2 regions of the Synechococcus sp. MVIR-18-1 genome follow, and region 1 is predicted to be linked to the other one. Evidence: predicted binding sites of a transcription regulator. Region 1 holds the regulator's gene; the other holds the start of a gene.
The links. Region 1 encodes NtcA, which controls nitrogen genes in cyanobacteria. Its sites were predicted from a motif close to GTANCNNNNGNTAC; they were not measured.
Positions count from the first base shown of each region.

Region 2: the regulator NtcA is predicted to act here: its motif matches at 6,246-6,259, upstream of urtA (urea ABC transporter substrate-binding protein).

Region 1 covers NZ_CP047942.1:328,667-336,358, forward strand. Annotated here, with positions in the region: gene SynMVIR181_RS01655 (alpha-mannosidase) at 1-1,642, shown strand, start outside; gene psbN (photosystem II reaction center protein PsbN) at 1,630-1,770, opposite strand; gene psbH (photosystem II reaction center phosphoprotein PsbH) at 1,857-2,063, shown strand; gene SynMVIR181_RS01670 (TatA/E family twin arginine-targeting protein translocase) at 2,073-2,351, shown strand; gene pth (aminoacyl-tRNA hydrolase) at 2,356-2,979, shown strand; gene SynMVIR181_RS01680 (DUF3146 family protein) at 2,979-3,236, shown strand; gene SynMVIR181_RS01685 (resolvase) at 3,214-3,666, opposite strand; gene SynMVIR181_RS01690 (DUF3084 domain-containing protein) at 3,663-4,793, opposite strand; gene ntcA (global nitrogen regulator NtcA) at 4,845-5,579, opposite strand; gene rph (ribonuclease PH) at 5,657-6,382, opposite strand; gene SynMVIR181_RS01705 (cob(I)yrinic acid a,c-diamide adenosyltransferase) at 6,517-7,125, shown strand; gene dcd (dCTP deaminase) at 7,125-7,692, shown strand, end outside.
Region 2 covers NZ_CP047942.1:2,387,514-2,395,205, forward strand. Annotated here, with positions in the region: gene SynMVIR181_RS12840 (APC family permease) at 1-1,058, shown strand, start outside; gene urtE (urea ABC transporter ATP-binding subunit UrtE) at 1,021-1,728, opposite strand; gene urtD (urea ABC transporter ATP-binding protein UrtD) at 1,725-2,498, opposite strand; gene urtC (urea ABC transporter permease subunit UrtC) at 2,495-3,625, opposite strand; gene SynMVIR181_RS12860 (branched-chain amino acid ABC transporter permease) at 3,630-4,784, opposite strand; gene urtA (urea ABC transporter substrate-binding protein) at 4,876-6,171, opposite strand; gene ureG (urease accessory protein UreG) at 6,289-6,891, opposite strand; gene SynMVIR181_RS12875 (urease accessory protein UreF) at 6,891-7,571, opposite strand; gene ureE (urease accessory protein UreE) at 7,568-7,692, opposite strand, start outside.

The sequences.
Region 1 (7,692 bases):
TTATCTCGATCACCTAGAGCCTTGGTGCTCCACCTTGCCGGTCTGGCGCGATGAGCTGTATCTCGAGCTACATCGGGGTTGCGCGACCAGTCGGCCTGATCAGAAGCGTCACAATCGCAGTTTGGAGCGGCTTCTTCGAGAAGCTGAGCTTGCGGCTGCCTTGCTTGGGCCTCGGGCGAAGGCTCTGATGCCCAGCCACGAGCAGGCCAGCGATTGGCGACCTCTGCTGTTCCAACAATTTCATGACATCCTCCCGGGCACATCGATCCCGGAGGTGTTTGAACAGGCTGAACCGATCTGGCGTGATGCTCGCCGCCGTGCGGCCCGTGGCCGAGATCAGCTGTTAGGCCATCTGTTCTCATCGCATCAAGACGGTTTGGTGTCCGATCCCCATCGCTCCCACTGGACCTGGTGCGGCTTGCAGCCCCTTGCGCACTGGTCACCGTTGTTGCGCTTGCCTCAAGGGCATTGGTCCAGCGCTGGGCAACTCCTCCCTGAGCAGGCTGCTCCTTCCGGTGGTGTTTGGGTGCAACTGCCTTGTTGCGAAGGCGTTTGCGCGCTTCCGCTGCAGCGCAGCCATGCGCCTCTGGGGTCGGCCTTGCCCGTGCGCCACCCCGTGAGTGTGGAGGTGTTGTCGTCGGGGGTATGGAGGCTGAGCAATGGTGTGGTGTCTGCGGATGTGAGCGCCCATGGGCTGATTCAGCTGCACGACGCAAATGGTGTGCCACAGCTCAGCGAACCCATGCGATTGCTGCGCTTTTCCGATCGAGGGGAGTTTTGGGACGCTTGGGATTTGGCCGCTGATTACCGCCAACATCCGCTGCCGATGGCCGAAAACTGGTCGGCGGAATTCGTGGAGTCGGGCCCTCTGACAGCGCGGATCGTGCTGCGCACGGTTGCTGGATTGAGCAAGGTCCGCTTGGACCTCTTGCTGCAGGCCGATTCGCCTTGGATCGAGGCCCAGCTCAGTGTCTACTGGCAGCAGACCCATGAATTGTTGCGGCTGGAATTGCCGTTAAAGAGCCCTGCTGTGCGTTGGGCTGCTGATACGAGTGGTGGAGTGATCGAGCGACCAGCACAAGCCTTCACTCCTTTTGAACAAGAGCGTTGGGAAGTGCCTGTGATCTCCTGGCTGGCTGCAGAAGCAGAAGCTCCCGGGGGTGGGTTGGCTGTCTTGCTGGATGGTCCTCAAGGTGTCGATGCCAGCGCGAACCATCTGGGAGTGTCCCTGCTTCGAGGTCCAACCTGGCCTGACCCTTCAGCCGATCATGGATGGCACCGACACCGGTTGGCCTTTATGCCAGCGATGTTGGGTTGGAACCGCAGTGGTGTGGCCCAGGCCGCGATTCGATTCAGGGAGCCCGGATGGATGGGACCTGTTGCGCTGGATCAGCGTTGGCAAGGGCTTCCCGCTTTGCCCATCGGCCTGGTGCCGATTTCAATCCGATCAGCGCAGGGTGATGGGCAAAGCGATAAGGCGGTTCAAATTGAGTTGCTCAATCCAGGACCAGCGCGTCAGCGTTGGTGCCCGGGGAGCGATTGGAGGCTGAGCTGCGCCAAGTCCAGCGACCGGAAGACCGTCTGGGAGGTGCACCCTGGCGAGCTCACCACCTTGCTACTGGAGAACGTTCAATCCTCGTGATCATCAAATGGGTCGTCGAGATTTTTAGATGGAGGACCAAAGGCTGTGTAGACCCCCAATCCTGTTAACCCGAGCAGGGCTGCCAGCACGGCAATCGCCACTGACATAGCCGGGGACGAACTTTCCATCACAACTCTCCACAGGATCGACGCCTTTACGGGTCGGAGCCCCTACAGTATCGAGACTTAATTCCACCCGAGACTTCAGCGCTGCCATGGCTCAACGCACCCGTCTGGGCGATTTGCTCCGCCCCCTGAATTCGGAATACGGCAAGGTTGTTCCTGGCTGGGGAACAACACCAGTGATGGGCATTTTCATGGCCCTGTTCCTTGTGTTTCTGTTGATCATTCTTCAGCTGTACAACAAGTCACTGATCCTTGAAGGCATCAATGTCAACTGGAATGGCTTGGGTCTGGGCTGACATCAGGTCATGAATGTTTTCGGCATTGGTCTGCCAGAGATGGCCGTCATCGCGGCGGTCGCTCTCTTGGTGTTTGGGCCTAAAAGGCTTCCTGAGTTCGGCCGTACCCTCGGGAAAACACTCAAAGGGTTTCAGTCGGCCTCAAAGGAGTTCGAACGTGAAATCAATAAGGCCATGGCTGACCCCGAACCCGAAGGGGATCAGGCCAAGGCTCTAGAAGCACCAGCTGAGACTGTTGTAACTCCAGTGGTTTCTCCAAAATCAGAGCCAACATCCCCCTCCGATTGAGTCGATGAATCGCGGTGATCTCCGCTTAGTGGTGGGGTTGGGGAACCCGGGCAATCGCTATGCCAACACACGACATAACGTTGGCTTTATGGCCTTAGAACGCCTGGCTTCTCGGGAGGGCGGAGGCTTTCGTTCTATGCCCAAGCTCCAAGGTCAGCTTGCTGATCTGGGTGTGGGGGACAAGAGATTGCGGTTGTTGATGCCCCAAACGTTCATGAACGACAGCGGGCGCTCGATTCGGGCAGCATTGGATTGGTTTGGGTTTGAGCTGCATCAGCTCTTGGTCCTCGTTGATGACATGGATCTGCCGCTTGGCCGTTTGCGTTTGCGGGCCCGTGGCTCTGCTGGTGGCCATAACGGTCTTAAAAGCACCATTCAGCATCTCGGTACGCAGGATTTCGCGCGCCTGCGGATTGGAATCGGTGCACCCGGACAAAATCCCAGTGAGCGCAAGGCACGAACGGTGTCGCACGTGCTCGGAAGTTTCAGTCGTGACGAAGAGCCCCTGCTCGACAAGGTTCTGTTGGAGGTCGTGGATGGTTTGGAAAGGATTCAGCGGCAGGGTCTCGATCTTGCAGGGAATCACATCAATGGGCTTCAGCTGGCTCCCACCAACACCGAGGCGTGATGGCAGCGCTACCCGTTACCACCGCCCATCTGCGGGTTCAACGCCAGAGTTTTGCGGATCAATGTTTGGAAGGAGACGTCCAGGCTGGAGGCTTCAATTGGCAGTTCAGCTGGTTTTTTGACCGTGGCGAACTGAGTGTGGAGCCCTCCCTGGGGCGAGCCTTGATTCAAGACGCGCTTCTTCGTTTTCTTGTGAAATCTGACTATGACCTTGAGCCGGGAGGGGATTACACCTTCACCGTGAGGGCGCGTTTTTGAGGGGATCGGGACCTGGCCATTGCAAAGACCGACCTAAATAATGTTCGAGGATGACGAGCGCGGCGATGGCGTCGAGATCGCCAGATGGGATGCGCAGGCCTAAAGGAAGCAAGCGTTTCCAGCCCCGTGCAGGCCACAACTGCCAGTAACGCGCCCTGGCTCGCAAGGTAGTCCCGGTTTCGTCCACGACGCGGACCTTCAGGCTTGCGGGAAGTTGGTGTTGCCAGATCGTGCTGCTGGTGCCGTCACCGATGACCAGCTCAGCAATCTGATCGTCCTCCCCCTGAGCATCCACCATCCAGGATCGAAGCTGATCAAGCACCTCAGCGCTGGGTATCACCATGCCTTGAAGCACGGTGTTCGTGGCGATGTCTGCTAACAGCAGCCCACATTTACTTCGGCCGGGATCTAGCGCTATGACGCGTGTCATTGGCTAAGGCGCAACTGGATGGCGATCGGATCTGCCGTTTCGCTGCGTCGTAAAGCGACTGCTTCGAGCGCTGCGAGTCCTCCGTTGCGATCGATCAGTTCTTGGCCAAGCGCATTGATTTCATTGCCATCAAACTGCAACCCCTTGCTGAGCGAACCGCGTCGTTGCACCTCGGCCAATGTGGAGGCAAGGAGAAGATTTAGTCGGTTGCGAACGGCTTCAGGGTTGCGTTCATTGCTCGCCAGGGTGGTGCGGGCCAAGACCTCTCCCTCCCTTGTCACGGTGACATTGGGAAGCACTTCAGGGAAGGCGTACACAACGGTTTCTCCGAGCAGCACATTGGCGGCTGAACGGATATTCACAACCCAGGTGCCAGGTTTGCGAATCGTTTGCTCCAAGCGCTGGATGTCAGGCCGCGGAACCAGCAAAATTTGCCTTTCCGCTGGTTGGCCAGGGAGCACTTGTTGATAGGCCTGAAGATTGGCGTCACGCAATAACTGATCGATGACCGTTTTTGCTTGATCGGGACGTTCGAGCTTCAGGGTCACGGTGGCAAGTGGCTGACCGCTGCTAATGGCGACGTTTCCGCGCCGCAGCGCCAAGAGCGTGTCCTCTAGTTGATTGAGTTCTTTCTCTCCACTGCGAATTTGCGTGCGCACGGCCGAGAGTTCCTGCTCGGTGCGTTGGATCTCCACATCTTTCGCATTCACGTCTTGGCTCAATCGTTGCCGCTCGGCTTCCAAGGATCGGGTTTGTTCCTGGAGGGGCTTCAGGGTGCGACGCAGTTCTGCCGCTCGTTGTTGTGCCGTTGTGAGCTCCTTGCCGGCTTGCCTCTGAGCGCTTTTGCTTGTCTTGAGGTCGGCGCGACTGCTCCGCAATTTGGCTTCGAGAGCATTGAGTTCAAACAGGCCCACCCTGAGCTGCCGACTCACTAACAGCAAGAGTCCAAGTGAAAGCGCACTAATCAGGCTGCCCGTTAAAACCGTGATCACCACGGCCGTGCGCTTGGGACGCAGTCCAAGCAAGCTCAGCCGAGCTTTCCCCACACGAGAACCAAGGCGGTCTCCCAGGGTTGAGAGCACGCCTCCAAGGACTAGCAGAGCAAGAAGTAGGAACCAGCCGGTCACGGTGAACGAAGGATCAGAGTTCGGACGGGAGTTCCATCTTCACCTGCATGGTCAGCTGAACCGTTTAGCGAGAGCGATTGGATCGAGAACAGTGATCTTTTTGCGATCGATATCCACCAGGCTCGATGACTTGAGATCACCCAGGAGACGCGTGATGGTAACGCGCGTGGAACCGATGGCTTCGGCGATGGCTTGGTGTGAGAGGCGTAGGTCAATGGTGATGCCCCGTTGACCAGGAACTCCAAAATCTCGACAGAGCACCAACAGAAAACTCACCAGCCGAGATGACATGTCTCGATGGGTGAGGGTTTCGATCATCGTTTCGGTCTGGAGAATCCTGCTGGATAGACCCTGCAGTAACAGCAAGCCCACACTGGTGTCAGCTTCGATGGCCTGCCTCACAGATGTGGCTGGAGCCGTGACCATTTCCACTCTTGTGAAAGCGATCGAGTGATAAAAACGATCGGAGCGGTGACCTGTCAGTAACGACAGAACGCCAAACAAACTGTTTTCTCGTAAGAGGGCAACCGTGATTTCTTCGCCAGATTCATAAACCCTGGAGAGGCGGACGGCTCCGCGACGAATCAGGTACACCTTTTCTGCAGGGTCACCGGGGAAAAAGATGGTTTTCCCACGTTCCACCATTTCCGAGTTGGCACCATCGAGTCCCCGAATGACATCTTGAAGCGTGCGGCTGGAAGGAACCGCGGGACTTCCGAAGCTCGAGCCCGCCGGGCGCATTGTTGGTGGTGCGTAGCGGCTGAAGCCGCGGCTGACCTCAGCCATGGTCCCTACTCGTATGTCGGGATGCTATGGATCAGCCCCTCCTGTTCATGTAGCAAGGAACACGAAACTCGGCATTTTCACCTACTGGAGAGAGCTAAATTCTGATCGTGCATGATCTGCTTGAGGCCAGGCTCGGCGAGGTCTAGTAGGTCATTGAGCTGCTGACGGCTAAAAGGAGCTCCTTCGGCAGTGCCCTGCAGTTCCAGCAAATGCCCTGCTCCGTTCATCACAACGTTGAGATCCACATCGGCTTGGCTGTCTTCGCTGTAGTCGAGATCGAGAAGGGGGCGTTTGTGAATCACCCCAACGGAGACGGCGGCCACTTGGGATTGGACGGGGTTGGTGTTGAGAATTCCTTGTTGAACCAGTCGCTCACAGGCGCGTTGAAGCGCGACCCAAGATCCGCTGATCGCAGCGGTGCGGGTGCCTGCATCCGCCTGAATCACATCGCAATCGATTCTCAACGTGTTCTCGCCGAGAGCTTCCATGTTGATCGCTGCGCGCAGGCTGCGGCCAATCAGGCGCTGAATCTCCTGGGTGCGTCCGCTCAATTTGAGCAGTTCTCTGTTTTGTCGCTCTGGAGTGGATCCAGGCAGAAGTCGGTATTCGGCGCTGAGCCACCCCTGGCCTTGATCTTTGCGCCAGCGAGGCACACCTTCTTGATGGCAAACGCTGCAAAGAACAGCGGTGCGTCCGCTGTGGATGATCACTGAACTCAGGGCAAATCCCATGGGATCCCAGCTGATCGAAAAGGGGCGAAGCTCGCCCGGCTGACGTCCGTCATTGCGAGAGGTGTCGGTCATGAGCCCAGGGTGTGGAGGTTCTTTGAGCCTGCCAGTTGGCTCGGCACACCATGGATGGTGTCAAAGCACTTGTGTCTTGCACTTTCACCGCTAGATTCATCCACATCCGGATTTGCCGGACATCGGCGAATGTGATGACCGTCAGCCTCAGCCCTACCCATCATTCTCGTGAGTCGCGGACTGTTGACCACAGGACTCTTGAGCAAGCAGGGCTTCGAAGACTTCCCTCTGTAGAGGTTCGTCCACCCCTGCATTTGGTGGCTCCAGAAGGTCAGCTTCAGGTGCATACCGCCTCATTTCGGGGGAGTTTTTCTGGTGTGCTGAGCCAGGCGCTGCGGACGGCAGGCCTGGGTAGCAATGTTTTGATCGCTCAGTTCCTCAAGGGTGGAGTGGGCCAAGGTCCCCAGAGCAGCCTCACCCTGTGCGATCGGCTCCGATGGTTGCGGCCTTCCGTGACGGAATGCCTTTCAGATCCTGCTGCTAGCCGCGATGACGAGGTCAAAGAGGCTGTTCAGTCGGTCTGGGAGATCTGCAAAACCCATCTTCTAGAGGGCACGTTGGACCAACTCGTGCTGGATGAGATTGGCTTGGCGATCGAGCTTGGCTATTTGAGCCATGAGGATGTTTTGTCGGTGTTAGAGCAAAGGCCATCAGCCATGGATGTGATCGTGACCGGGCCTGCGATCCCTGCAGAGATGATGGAGATGGCTGATCAAGTCACGGAATTGCGTCGAGGTTTCTAATGCTTAAAAACGATCGCTGGATTACGGATCAGGCTGGGGCAGGCATGCTCGAGCCTTTTCAAAATGGCTTAGTGCGCCACTTGGATCCGGATCAACGCAAGAGTCCGGTTCTTAGTTTTGGCTGCTCGTCGTATGGCTACGACTTGAGGCTCTCGCCTAAGGAGTTTTTGATCTTTCGCCATGTCCCTGGCACGATCATGAATCCCAAGCGATTCAACCCTGACAACCTTGAATCCACGCCCATTCATCATGATGAGGATGGGGACTATTTCATCCTTCCAGCACATTCGTATGGCCTCGGTGTTGCCCTTGAAAAGATGCGGGTGCCGCCCAACATCACGGTTATTTGTCTTGGCAAGAGCACCTATGCCCGTTTAGGCATCATTGTGAATACCACTCCAGCAGAGGCTGGCTGGGAGGGACATCTCACCCTGGAATTTAGTAACAGTTCTGGAGCTGATTGTCGTATTTATGCCGATGAGGGGATCTGCCAGTTGTTGTTTTTTGAAGGTGATCCTTGTGAGACCACCTACAGCGACCGACAAGGTAAATATCAGCATCAGCCAG
Region 2 (7,692 bases), 390 kb from region 1:
AGCACTGGGGGAATCTGAGCATCCCAGTCACAATCGCCAGCGACCCATCGGCCAGCAACGCTGGCAGCGGCACGGAGCTGGTGAATGCCGTCGGAAGCGGTGGCATTCTGTTTTGTCTCCTCGGCTTTCGCACCGCCGTCGACCTCGCTGGAGAAGCGCGCAACCCCCAACGCAATGTACCGCTCGCCATGGGACTAGGGCTAGGCATCAGCCTGCTGATTTACCTCGTTCTGCAATGGTCTTTCCTGGTGAGTGTGCCACCAGAAGCCCTGCAGCAAGGATGGTCCCAGCTGAGCCTCGGCCAACATGGCGGTCCGCTTGCAGCCATCGCCCTTGGTCTTGGGCTCGGTTGGATGGTGGTGCTGTTGCTGATCGACGCAGCCCTTTCCCCCAGCACAACGGCGATGGCCTACCTGGGGGTATCGGCGCGGGTGAGCTGGATGATGGGTCGCTGCAACCTGCTCCCTAAGTCCCTGGGTCGGGTCAATAGATATGGAGTACCGGATGTTGCCGTCGTCAGCAGCTTGGTGTTGGGATGTGCCCTGTTCTTAATCGGCCCAGGCTGGCAACAGGTTGTGGCCTTTCTCACGGCAGCACAAATGATCGCCCTAGCCATAGGGCCAGCAAGCTTGTTAGCCCTGCGCCAACAACTCCCCCAAGAACGAGGCCATTTTCGAATTCCCTATCCCACGGCCTTGAGTGCCTTGGCCTTCGTGATGGCGACATGGGCAACGAACTGGTGCGGGCGCACAGCATTAGAGGGAGCGGTGCTCGCCATCGGAATCCCAAGCCTGCTCTTTGCGCTTCACAACTGGAGAAAAAGCCAGCCGATTGAAACCAAAGAAGGCCTGTGGTGGGGCCTTTATTTAGGCCTTCTTGTTTTGGATATGGAGCTATTCAGCAAAGGACAACCACTGGAGCTCACGAACCTGGCCCATCTCGCAGTCTTGGCGGGGATGGCCCTTCTGGTGCTGCCGATCGCGGTCAACAGCGCTCTTCCGGAGGTTTCACCCCATGCGCTCACACACTTAGGAAACGATCCACAACATCTTGGCTGAGCTCAGACGTGGAGCCACTGGCCACAATTCCTCCGCGCTGCATGGCGTAATAGCGATCCGCCTGTCGAACGAAATGCAAATGCTGCTCCACTAGCAGAACGCCAATCCCTTTCTCCGCAATAATGCGTTGAACAGCAGCTTCAATATCCTGAACAATATTGGGCTGAATACCCTCAGTAGGCTCATCCAAAAGCAACAATTTTGGCTGACCTAAAAGAGCACGAGCAATGGCAAGCTGCTGCTGCTGACCACCGGAGAGATCTCCACCTTTTCGTGAAAGAAATTCCTGGAGAATGGGGAAAAGTTCGTAAATAAAAGGATCGATACGACGATTTCGAGCAAGACCTCCTGGGAGGGCCTCCATCCCCAACATCAAATTCTCTTCAACTGTTAATTGAGGAATGATTTCCCTACCCTGAGGCACATAGCCAAGTCCTGACCTTGCACGCTGATGAGGAGGCTGACGCTCCATTCCATGGCCTTCAAAAATAATCTCACCAGACCGTGGTTTAAGCAAACCGATCAGAGACTTAAGAAGTGTGGTCTTTCCCACCCCATTCCGGCCGATCAGGCAAACCATTTCTCCAGCGAGGACCCTCAGATCAACATCTCGAAGAATATGGCTCTCGCCGTAATAGGTATTGAGGCCCCGAATCTCGAGCATTGTCATTGAGCTTCGTCCTCCGTAGTTCCTAAATAAACCTCAATCACTCGAGGATCCTGTTGCACCTGATCCATAGAGCCCTCACAAAGAACATGACCCTGGTGCAACACAGTCACCGGGCTATCAAGACGACGGATGAATTCCATATCGTGCTCAATGACCAAAACAGTGTGTTCTCCAGCCAAAGACTTCAGCAAATCAGCCGTTAGGTCAGTTTCCTCATCCGTAAGACCTGCAACCGGCTCATCCACCAACAAGAGATCGGGATCTTGACCAACCAACATTGCAATTTCCAACCACTGCTTCTGTCCATGAGAAAGAGATCCAGCTCTCCAGTCAGAGCGAGATTGAAGATTAACAATGTTCATGAGATGGTGAACTTGGTCACGCTGTTCAGCACTGATACGGCCAAAAAGCAAAGTCCAAGGCTGTTTTGACCGACTAACAGCCAATGCCAAGTTGTCCTGAACTGTTAGATCTTCAAACACACGAGGACTTTGGAACTTACGGCCGATGCCAAGTCGTGCAATGCGGTGTTCTGGGATTCCAACCAGAGATCGGCCTTTAAAAAGCACGCCTCCTGAGCTAGGCGCAACCTTTCCAGTGATGACATCTAAAAATGTTGTCTTCCCCGCTCCATTGGGACCGATGACCGCTCGTAGCTCTCCTGATTGCAAGCTGAGGTTGAGATCTCGAAGAGCAAGAAAGCCATCGAAACTCACCGTGATGTCCTTGAGCTCCAGCAATGCTCTGGAACCAGAAACAATATTGCTCATGGCTGCACCTCGTCATTGCCATCAACTTCAAGTTGCGGATAAGTACCAATCGGCCGAATAAAGCCCACACGGGACATCAGATTCCTCGGTCCTTCTCCTTGGAACCAACCAATCACCCCCTCAGGCAATGCCGTCACAACAAGAATGAATAAACCACCTTGGATGAAAAGCCAAGTTTCAGGCAATGCTTCGCTCACCAGACTTTTGGCGTACATGATGGCAACAGAACCAAGAATCGCTCCAACTAATGTTCCACGACCACCAACAGCGACCCAAATCACCATTTCGATCGAAAACGGAACAGTCATGAATTGCGGCGAAACGATGCCTGATTGCACGGTGTAGAGCGCCCCACCAATACCCGCCAATCCCCCAGCAATTGCAAACACAATTGTTTTAAATAACGTGGGGTTATACCCAGCAAAGCGAAGCCGCGGCTCATCATCACGGATTGCAATTAGAACGTTTCCAAAGCGACCACGCACAACCCAACGTAGAAAGATCCACACCAAGATCACAACGACAGCCGTCAACCAAAAGAAACCACGCTGCATCTCTGCCGATCCCAACTCGAGCTGCCCAAACAGAACTGTGACATCCGTTTTGAGACCATTGGTCCCATTAATCAGCTTTTGCTGTCCATTGAAGAAGTTAAAAAAGACCAACAGAGCAGCCTGGGTCAAAATCGAAAAATAAACCCCCTTAATCCGATTACGAAACACCAAGTTCCCCAATACAGCTGCAAGCAAAGCAGGGACTAGCCAAATTGCAATGAGCGTAAAGAGAGGCGAACGAAAAGGCTCCCAAAACAATGGCAACCGATCAACTCCATACAAACTGAAGAATTCAGGAATAGAATTGGGCATATCAATAGAACTCCTCAGTTGGAGATACATCGCAGCGGCATAACCTCCAAGAGCAAAGAAAATTCCCTGACCAAGACTCAGAAGACCTGTAAAGCCCCAAATCAAATCAATCCCAAGCGCCACAATCGCTAGCGATAGAAACCGACCCAACAGGTTCAGACGGAAAACAGGAAGAACCGATGGAGCAGCAACGATTACCGCGATGATCAACACCCAAACAGCCACCGAGAGCCATGGACGCTGTTGAAACGAACGAAACATCAGTTCAAGCCTCAACCATGCGGCCTTTTTGCGGGAACAGGCCTGAAGGACGGAACTGAAGGAACACCACAATGAGGGCAAACACCATCACCTGAGCCATGCTCGTGGTCGCAAAAAATTCAACGCCACCAGCCAGTGGCCCAGGCATATCGGGCCAAATCGTAAGCAGCCTTCCCGCTCCAATCAGATCAGTTAACAAGCCGATCGCAAATGAAGCCAAGACGGTGCCGAAAAGATTGCCAACACCACCGAGCACCACAACCATGAAACAGCCCACGATGTAAGACGTTCCAACGTTGGGACCTACCGAACCCAACAACGACACTGCAACTCCAGCCACGCCAGCCAAACCAGAACCGATCCCAAAGGTGAGGACGTCAACCGTGTCAGTCGGAATGCCGAGGCAGTCGCTCATCGAACGATTCTGAGTGACTGCCCGAATCCGAATACCCCAAACACTGCGGTTAAGGAACCAGATCACCCCAACGACAGCGATCAACGTCATCACGATGATCACAAGACGTGGCACCGGAAATGTGAGATCCATCCACTCGAGACCACCGCGCATCCACTTCGGAGCGGTGACATCCACATTGCGAGATGTCGCCTTAGCAATCCGGCTAATTTGCGAGGCCAATCCACCCGCAAATAACACTCCAATGAAAGCGGAAACAGCCCAACCACCTAATCGCACAAACCGGGATTGACGTCCCTCCAATAAGTGCTTCGGAAGAAACAACGGAACGCTGAATCCGAGCACGAGAAACAGAACCATTCCTGCCGCATAAGCAAGCGGAACGCTGCGCACAAACTGCTGGAGAATCAAACTGACACCCCACGTAGCAAGCAACGTCTCCAGTGGACTCCCATAGAGACGTCGTATCACTGTGCGTTCAAGCAAAATGCCAACAACACCGCTTACAACGAAGGCGCATGGAATCGCAACCAATACGTAGGCGTTGTAAATAGGTGCAAGTAGGGGAAGTTTGAAAATGAGCTGCACCACGTAGGTGGTGTAGGCACCAAGCATGATTAATTCGCCATGAGCGAGATTAATCACACCCATCAAGCCAAACACAATTGCCAGTCCAAGGGCGGCCATCAGCAACACAGAGCCGATGGCCACACCGTTGAACAGACTTTCGAAAAGCAGTTGCACGGGGAGGGTCTAGTAAGCGAAACAAATAAAAAGAGGAGCCCCCAAGGGACTCCTCCTGTAGCAATCCATCAATAGATGGAGCTATCAATGATCAGAGCTTGTACTTCTCTCCCTTGCTGGGATCAGACCAATCGCAAGCGAAGCCCTTCGATGTGGGCTCAAACTGGTTCCAGGTCTGAGGATCAATTGGGCTGTCCGACTCTTCTACGATTTCAAACTGACCATCTGCAGTGATCTCTCCGATCCGAACGATTTGAGAGATGTGATGGTTAGGACGAACCTCGATGGGTCCTTGAGGAGCATCAAACTTAATACCGATCAGGGCTTCACGTACTTTGTCGTCATCGAAAGTACCGGCTTTCTCAACAGCCTGCTTCCAGAGGTAAACCATGTTGTATGCAGACTCTTGAGGGTCGGCAACAACGCGGTCAGCGCCATACTTAGCTTTGAAGTCAGCAGCAAACTTCTTCGAAGCCGGGGTATCAATGGACATCATGTAGTTCCAAGCGCCGTAATGGCCCTCAAGGAACTCAGGTCCAATTGTGCTGATTTCTTCTTCAGCAATGGAATAGCTCATCACGTAGTAACCCTTTTCAGGAGTGATGCCAGCATCCTGAATCTGCTTAAAGAAAGCAACATTTTGGTCACCATTCAGGGTGTTAATAATTACACCACCATCAGGCAAGGCTTTTTTAATCTTGGCAATAATTGGAGCAACCTCAGTATTACCTAGAGGCAAATAGTCTTCGCCAACCACTTCTCCACCCAGAGACTTCACCTGCTCCTTGGTGATGGTGTTTGAAGTACGAGGGAAGACATAGTCAGAGCCCACTAGATAGAAAGGCTTTCCGGCAGCTGGTGACTTCTCGAACATGAAGCTGGTCGCTGGCTCCGACTGCTGGTTAGGAGTCGCGCCGGTGTAAAAAATATTCTTCGAACATTCTTGGCCTTCGTACTGAATTGGGTAATACAGAAAAGCATCCTTCGATTCGTACACCGGAAGCATTGCCTTACGGCTAGCAGAGGTCCAGCCGCCAAACACAACAGGAACTTTGTCCTGATCGATGAGTTTTTTGGACTTCTCAGCAAACGTGGGCCAATCGGAGGCACCGTCTTCAACGATGTAATCAATTTTGTACTTCTTGCCGTCTACCTCAACACCACCGGCAGCATTGATTTCATCAATGGCCATCTTTTCTGTATCCACCAAGGTGGACTCAGAAATCGCCATCGTCCCCGTTAGGGAATGAAGGATGCCGACAGTGACGCTGTCGTCAAATTCCACGCTGGAGGCTTTCTCATCGCCACCACCACAAGCGGTGACGGCCAGACCCAGCGACGCTGCGGCCATGCCGACGAAGAGACGCTTGGACAATGATGAACTCATGAGTACCAAAAACAAGTGAATCGACGCTTAAACGTCGGAGCATGAAAGGTACAGATCAAGAGCCGCAAGTTCCTGTATCAATAAAAACAATTTGGCTCTTAAGCGCCTAAATACGCTTCATTCTTGTATCTGTTGCAACACAAAGGCTTCCACGCGATCGAGTCCTTCTCCCGTCCGAAGGTTGGTAAAACACCAGGGCCGATCCCCGCGCATCCTCAGTGTGTCCTGTTCCATCACACCCAAATCGGCACCAACGAGGGGAGCCAGATCAATCTTGTTAATCACCAATAAATCGGACCGTGTAATTCCAGGTCCGCCCTTACGAGGAATCTTGTCCCCAGCCGCTACATCAATCACGTAAATACAAAGGTCCACTAATTCGGGACTAAAACTGGCCGCAAGATTGTCACCGCCGCTTTCAACCATCACCAGATCAAGACCGGGAAATTGCTGCTCCAATTCACTTACAGCAGCTCGGTTGATGGAGCAGTCTTCTCGTATCGCCGTATGGGGGCATCCCCCGGTTTCAACACCACGGATACGCTCCGGCTCTAATGCACCAGAGCGCGTGAGGAATTGGGCATCCTCTTGCGTATAGATGTCATTGGTTACAACAGCTAACTGCAGGCGATCACGCAATCTCCTGCAGAGCGCTTCCACGAGCGCTGTTTTACCTGAGCCCACCGGACCGGCGACGCCAAGCCTGAGTTTGCTGCTCATCAGCTTCGGAACAAACGTGAATACAACTCAGCATGAGCCAACTGGGCGAGCCCTGCACCAGCACCACCCGACCAAAGGCTGCGCGGATCTTGATCCTTCAAAACACTCGCCTGATCACGAATCATCGGCAACAGTTGCTGTTGGATCCGTTGAGCCGTGGTGGGACCAAGCGGCACCAAGCGGACAGCCGCACTTAGCTGATTCGCAACCCAGCCATAGAGATAACCCTCCACCATCTCCTGTTCAGAGATCTTCAACGACAAGGCAGCCCAAGCCCAGGCCGCTGGCCAAGCCAAGACCACCGGCTGAGGCAATGCCTGAGGCAATGGATGTCCAAGATCAGCCATCAACGCCAGCAAAGAACCGCCCATCTGCACTTGCTGGGCACGCACCTCAGCCGACTCCCTCAAAGCCAGCAACCAGCCATCCAGAGAGATCAAGTCGCTGGGCATCCCTAACCCTTCGCCCTCCCAGACTTGAAACAAAGCACGCAATGGTTGTAACGCCGCAGCTTCCAACCTCAGTGCACCTCTCTGAAGTTCCGCTTCAATCCAGTTCTGAAGATCGAATGCATCGTTCAGATCGCCATTTTGGATCAAAACCTCAAGCCCCTCGGAATAACTAAACGCACCAACGGGCAAGGCAGGACTCACCAATTGCAGCAATGCAAGCGAGGTCATGCGTGCTGGTGGGCGAGGTAAGCACCGCCTTCGGGCCTGAATGGACCACAACACCGTGTCAGCTTCAATCCACGGCCATTGAGCATGGCGGCGAGGACGGAGTCGTTGAGCAACAACAGCT